Thiorhodovibrio frisius: one gene and its partner. The main gene of each other region encodes a partner of the protein of the gene in region 2 in a complex. Links are inferred from orthologs where the notes say so. Each region holds a gene or a part of one and is shown on either strand. Other genes may lie near its edges.

The links.
Region 1: the proteins of nusB (region 2) and rpsJ are in contact, whole or in part, in a solved structure (PDB 3D3B), measured with the Escherichia coli proteins. The link is inferred for Thiorhodovibrio frisius from one-to-one orthologs.

The regions. Positions count from the first base shown.
Region 1 is NZ_CP121471.1:1,905,259-1,908,441, reverse strand. The notes cover bases 175-3,035. They hold rpsJ (30S ribosomal protein S10), read right to left. Parts: upstream 1,831-3,035; coding sequence 1,519-1,830; downstream 175-1,518. Other genes in these bases: tuf (elongation factor Tu), read right to left, coding at 1,838-3,028; rplC (50S ribosomal protein L3), read right to left, coding at 761-1,411; rplD (50S ribosomal protein L4), read right to left, coding at 175-753. Outside these bases: rplW (50S ribosomal protein L23), read right to left, coding at 1-142; more of rplD, read right to left, coding at 139-174; fusA (elongation factor G), read right to left, coding at 3,136-3,183. UniProt on the Escherichia coli protein: Involved in the binding of tRNA to the ribosomes. Part of the processive rRNA transcription and antitermination complex (rrnTAC). The complex forms an RNA-chaperone ring around the RNA exit tunnel of RNA polymerase (RNAP).
Region 2 is NZ_CP121471.1:8,533-11,662, forward strand. What follows is about bases 185-2,992. They hold nusB (transcription antitermination factor NusB), read right to left. Parts: upstream 1,943-2,992; coding sequence 1,427-1,942; downstream 185-1,426. Other genes in these bases: parC (DNA topoisomerase IV subunit A), read right to left, coding at 185-239; thiL (thiamine-phosphate kinase), read right to left, coding at 332-1,336; ribH (6,7-dimethyl-8-ribityllumazine synthase), read right to left, coding at 1,984-2,451; ribBA (bifunctional 3,4-dihydroxy-2-butanone-4-phosphate synthase/GTP cyclohydrolase II), read right to left, coding at 2,489-2,992. In the rest of the region: more of parC, read right to left, coding at 1-184; more of ribBA, read right to left, coding at 2,993-3,130. UniProt on the Escherichia coli protein: Part of the processive rRNA transcription and antitermination complex (rrnTAC). The complex forms an RNA-chaperone ring around the RNA exit tunnel of RNA polymerase (RNAP).

The DNA of each region.
Region 1 (3,183 bases), 1.9 Mb from region 2 along the record:
ACTCGACCGCCCGGCTGATCTCGGGTTTGGTTGCATCCGGCAGCACCTTGAAGGCGTATTGATTCACTAAGTCCGCTGCGCGCGTTGATTTTTCGGAAACAATCGGCGCGAGCAGAACGCGATGCAGTCGTTCCTGGTTCATTGCAATCGACCCTCCAACTGACGCACAGCCGTTTCAGTGACAATAATCCGCTCAAAGGCGATCAAATTCACCGGATCGACTTCCCCTGCTGTCACCACATCGACCTTGTGAAGATTGCGCGATGCGAGCAGCAAGGCTTCATCAAATCCTTCAACGATGATCAGCACGTCGGTGACATTGAGTTCCTGCAAGCGCGCGACCATTGCCTTGGTCTTCGCCTCCGCGATCTTGAACTCCGGCACCACTGTCAGCCGTTCCTGGCGCGCTAATTCGGAGAGAATCGAACGCACCGCACCACGGTACATTTTCCGATTCACCTTTTGCTCGAAACTGCGCGGACGTGCCGGAAACGTCATTCCGCCACCGCGCCACAGTGGGCCGCGAGTTGTACCAGCGCGCGCGCGACCAGTCCCTTTCTGGCGATACGGTTTGGAACCACCGCCCCGAACTTGGGCGCGATTCTTTTGCGCCTTGGTCCCCTGCCGGGCACCAGCCATATAAGCAGTCACGACCTGATGCACCAGATCAGGCTTGTAGTCGGCGCCAAAAACCTGGTCCGACACCTCAAGCACACCGGTGCTGTCGTTGCCTGTGCGAGTGACAAGTTGCATAACCAAATCAGCCTTTATTCTTTTGTTTGACCGAGGGCAGAACGACCAACCGGCCACCGGCAGGCCCAGGGACACTGCCTTTAATCAACAGCAGGCGGCGGTCAAGATCGACCCGCACGACTTCCAGATTCTGCTGGCAGCGGTTTACGTTACCCATCTGACCGGCCATCTTTTTGCCCTTGAACACCCGTCCAGGCGTCTGACATTGACCGATCGAGCCGGGCGCACGGTGCGAAAGCGAATTACCATGCGTGGCGTCCTGAGTACGAAAGTGATGGCGGCGAACAACGCCGGAAAACCCACGTCCCTTGGACACTCCACGAACATCGACTTTTTGTCCGGCTTCGAACAGATCAATCTTGATTTCCGCGCCGGGCGTTAACTCCTCGCCCGGGGCTTCCTCCAAACGGAACTCGCGCACGGCAGCAGCAGCCTCGACACCCGCCTTGGCGAAGTGCCCACCCATAGGCTTGGTCACGCGCGAAGCTTTGCGCGCCCCGGCGCCAATCTGAATGGCGCCGTAGCCGTCCGTCTCTTCCCGCTTGACCTGGGTGACATGATTGGGCTCCACCTCAATCACAGTCACTGGCACTGACTGACCATCATCGGTAAAGATGCGCGTCATGCCCGCCTTGCGGCCAATCAAACCAATTGCCATTGCCTTATCCTCAGCTCCTTAACCCTTTACCCTCTATGCCCACCAACGCTTGCGACTGGCATGCAGGGACTCACATTCGCCCTCACAGGCGCGGCATACCCAGACTCTTAACTGAGCCGGATCTGCACATCAACGCCCGCAGCGAGATCGAGCTTCATCAGGGCGTCGACCGTTTTATCAGTCGGGTCGACAATATCCATCAGACGCTTGTGCGTACGCAGCTCATACTGATCGCGCGCGTCTTTGTTGACATGCGGCGAAATCAGCACGGTATAGTGCTCATGCTTTGATGGCAGCGGCACCGGACCCCGTACTTGCGCGCCTGTCCGCTTCGCCGTTTCGACAATCTCTCGCGCTGACTGGTCGATCAGGCGATGATCGAAGGCTTTCAGGCGGATGCGAATGCGTTGGTTTGCCATATTTCTATTACTCGATGATCTTTGCGACCACGCCGGCGCCGACGGTGCGGCCACCTTCGCGCACTGCAAAGCGCAGACCGTCTTCCATGGCGATGGGGGCGATCAGCTTGATGACCATTTTGACGTTGTCACCGGGCATGACCATTTCGATGCCTTCGGGCAGTTCGCAGGCACCGGTGACGTCGGTGGTGCGGAAGTAGAACTGCGGACGGTAGCCGTTGAAGAAGGGGGTGTGACGTCCACCCTCTTCTTTGCTCAGCACGTAGACTTCCGCCTCGAAGTGGGTGTGCGGGGTGATGCTGCCAGGCTTGGCCAAGACTTGGCCGCGCTCGACGTCGTCGCGCTTGGTGCCGCGCAGCAGGGCGCCGATGTTGTCGCCGGCTTGACCTTGGTCGAGCAGCTTGCGGAACATCTCAACACCGGTGCAGATGGTCTTGACGGTGTCTTTGATGCCAACAATGGCGACTTCTTCGCCCACTTTGATGATGCCGCGCTCGACACGCCCGGTAACGACGGTGCCGCGACCGGAGATGGAGAAGACGTCTTCGATGGGCATCAGGAAGGCGCCGTCGATGGCACGCTCGGGCTCAGGGATGAAGCTGTCAAGGGCGTCGACGAGTTTGGCGATGCTCTGGGTGCCAATTTCACTCTCGTCGCCTTCAAGGGCTTTAAGCGCGGAGCCGGTGATGATGGGGGTGTCGTCGCCGGGGAAGTCGTAGCTGTCGAGCAGTTCGCGCACTTCCATTTCAACCAGTTCAAGCAGTTCGGCGTCGTCGACCATGTCGGCTTTGTTGAGGTACACCACGATGTAGGGCACACCTACCTGACGCGAGAGCAGGATGTGCTCGCGGGTCTGGGGCATGGGGCCGTCAGCGGCTGATACCACAAGGATCGCGCCGTCCATCTGCGCAGCACCGGTGATCATGTTCTTGACGTAGTCAGCATGACCGGGGCAGTCGACGTGGGCGTAGTGACGGTTGTCGCTTTCGTATTCGACGTGGGCGGTAGCAATGGTGATGCCGCGCTCGCGCTCTTCAGGGGCGTTGTCGATTTGATCGTAGGCACGCGCTTCACCACCGAATTTCTTCGCCTGGGTGACGGTGATGGCCGCTGTCAGCGTGGTCTTGCCATGGTCTACATGGCCAATGGTCCCCACGTTGACGTGCGGCTTCTTGCGTTCGAATTTCTCTTTGGACATGGCGATCTACCTTGAAAATCTCTGAATAGATAAAGCGAATGCGGCTTGCTTAAGGTCAATTTGGCTCAAACTGACACGAGCGGGCTGACAGACAGACGGAACGCGTTTTACTGCTTTTTCGCCACGGCCTCGGCAATGCTTGCTGGCACCTCAGC
Region 2 (3,130 bases):
TTGCCCAAGACATCGCCGACGGTGCGGGCCGACTTTTTGAACTTTGCACTGGCCGAAAGTCCGAGCTCGGACATGGCAAAAAGAATGCGCCTTTGAACAGGCTTTAGCCCATCAGTCACTTGCGGGAGGGCGCGATCAAGAATGACATACATGGAATAGTCCAGGTAGGCTTTCTCGCTGAACAGATGCAAAGGCAACTGTTCGAGTCCTTCAGGGTTTTCAAGCAAGGTTTCAGTCATAAGAAGAGGTAATGGTTTCAGTAACAGGGATAGGTGAAAAGGCAGTGGGCAAAGAGAAGCAATCGCAAGCAACAGGGCATGTCAGCACGCTATTAGTCCGCGCAGAAATGATCAAATCCAGTTGGTCCATTTTTTTGCTCGGATAGATCCATTTTTTGGCCATCCGGTAAGACCAGGCGGATGTTGGGGGCCTCTGTCACCTGGCCGATGATTGTGACCGAACAGCCGAATTGATTATCAAGGGCAAGCGCTTGGTCTAGATTTTCTTGAGGAACGGTAAAACAAAGCTCATAGTCATCGCCACTGGTTAGCGGAATTGCCCAGTCATCCTGTTGGGTAACAACACGAGCAACCTGCTCAGTCAGCGGCAGTGCAGCGAGTTCCAGATTGGCACCACAGCGGCTTTGGTCAAGTAAGTGACCGAGGTCGGCGACTAAGCCATCGGAGACATCGATAGCCGCGCTCGCGATGCCCACCAACTGACAGCCGAGCGCAACGCGAGGAGTCGGCCGTTCTAAGCGGTCGCGCAGTTGTGGATCGAGATGGGCGGCGGGGTGTTTGTCGCGTGAGAGCAGAGATTGCAGGGCAAGTCCTGCATCTCCGAGGGTGCCACTGACCATGATGGCATCACCTGGTGAGGCGCCGGAGCGCAAAATTGCATGTTCTGGCTTAACCAGTCCCATCACTTGAATCGAAATAGTCAAAGGCCCGCGGGTCAGGTCTCCGCCGACTAAGCGCAGGGAATGGCGGCAGGCCAGGCGGTGCAAGCCTTGCGCAAAGGCTTGTAACCAGAGTGGTTCAGCTTGCGGAATGGTGAGTGCCAGGGTCGCCCAGGCAGGAGTGGCACCCATGGCGGCAAGATCGCTCAATCCGACAGCCAAAGACTTATGGCCGAGCCTTGTTGGATCGCAATCGGGGAAAAAATGTCTGCCGCTCACCAGGGTATCGATACTGAATGCCAGTTCGAATCCTGGCGGCAGGCGCGTGAGTGCGCAATCGTCGCCGATGTCGACTAAAACATCTTCGCGTGGGGCACCGAGTCCAGTCAAAAAATCCCGAATCAGCGCGAATTCCCCGTGGACGCTGCTATTGCTCAAGAGTATCTAGACGGCCTGATAGGGAGACTGTGCTTAGGCCAATGATGGCGAACAAGCACAACGTACAAAAAAGAAATTCAAGCCAACATCTTAGGCCGAGGTAGCCGAGGTAGCTGAGGATAGAAGAGTACCACTGGCCAATGCAGATCGGTGGCGGGCGACCTTATCGAGCACGCCATTGATGAACTTGTGGCTTTGATCGGCGCCAAAGGTTTTTGCGAGTCCAATGGCCTCATCGAGAATCACAGGCGACGGCAGTTCCGGACTGCTCAAGAGCTCGAAGGTCGCGAGTCGCAGAATAGCGCGCTCCACCGGGTCGACACTGGTCAAGGAGCGATCCAAAAACGGCGTAAGACTTTGGTCAATGACCTTTATCCGCTCAACGACACCGCGGAGCAATTGATCGAACAATTGAAGATCAAAGCGCACATCGCCGGGCGTTTCGTCGTCATCAGTGCGTCCCGCCAAACCCCGAGCGAGCGCCTCGATCCAGGGCGGATCATCAAAAAACTGTTGCGCGATTTCGGCGCTGGTCTGCCGCCCGAACTGCCACTGATAAAGGGCTAATAGCGCGTAACGACGCGCCTGAGCGCGGGGACCTGCCATGGTTTGAATGCTCGGCTGCGGTGATTTTGACAGGCAATCGGTCAGCCAAGCTGGCCGAAAAGATTCGCCATTTCAAGGGCTGAAAGTGCTGCTTCCGCACCCTTGTTGCCGGCTTTGGTACCGGCACGTTCAATGGCTTGCTCAATGGTGTCTGTGGTCAGGACCCCAAAGCCAACTGGCACTCCATGAGCGAGACTAACTTGTGCGATTCCTTTCACGCATTCGCCAGCGACGTAGTCAAAGTGGGGAGTACCGCCGCGAATCACGGCACCAAGCGCAATCATGGCGTCATAGCCACCCTTTGCGGCAACTTTTTGCAACACGAGCGGAATCTCAAAGGCGCCTGGCACTCGCAAGATGGTGATGTTTTGTTCCTCAACGCCATGGCGTTTGAGGGTATCAAGAGCGCCGGCTTCTAGATGATCAACGATGAAACTATTCCACCGCGCCACGATGAGACAAAAACGCAGGGATGCCGGTCGAAAACTACCTTCGAGTGATTGAATCATTGGTAAAACGCACAAAAGGGATGAATGAAACGGGTGATCAGGGAATGCTTGAGCCGTTAGCCGCTGGGCCTTTTTCCGCGCCGCCTACGTATTCTACAACTTCCAGGTCAAAGCCGGAGATGGCGTGCATGGTCTTGGGAGCGCTCATAACGCGCATTTGCCGCAGGCCAAGGTCGGCGAGAATCTGGGCGCCGATGCCGTAGGTCCGCAACTCGCTGCCATCCGTGCGCGGAATGAACTGCTGCTCGGAGTCAGTCGCCTCACGAATTTGCCGGACCTTGTCAAGAATGTCGTGGTTGGTGTCGCGGTTGCGCAGCACGACAATCACCCCCTCGCCTTCGGCGACAATTTGCCGCATCACATCGGTGAGTGGCCAGCCGCAGGCAGCATGGGCGCCGGCGAAGAGATCGCACAAACTGTTTTGTAGATGGACTCGAACCAGTGTTGGACGGTCCGGGGATATCTCGCCATGGGTTAGCGCCAAATGAATTGCACCATCGATGGTGTCCCGATAAGCCGTCAGGACAAATGGGCCAAACTCTGTGGGGAGGTTGCAGCGGTCCAAGCGTACGACGGCTTTTTCATTGGCGACCCGATAGTGAATCAAATCGGCGATGGTGCCAATTTTCAACCCATGGTCGGTGGCAAAGCGTTCGAGATCGGGCCGTCTGGCCATGGA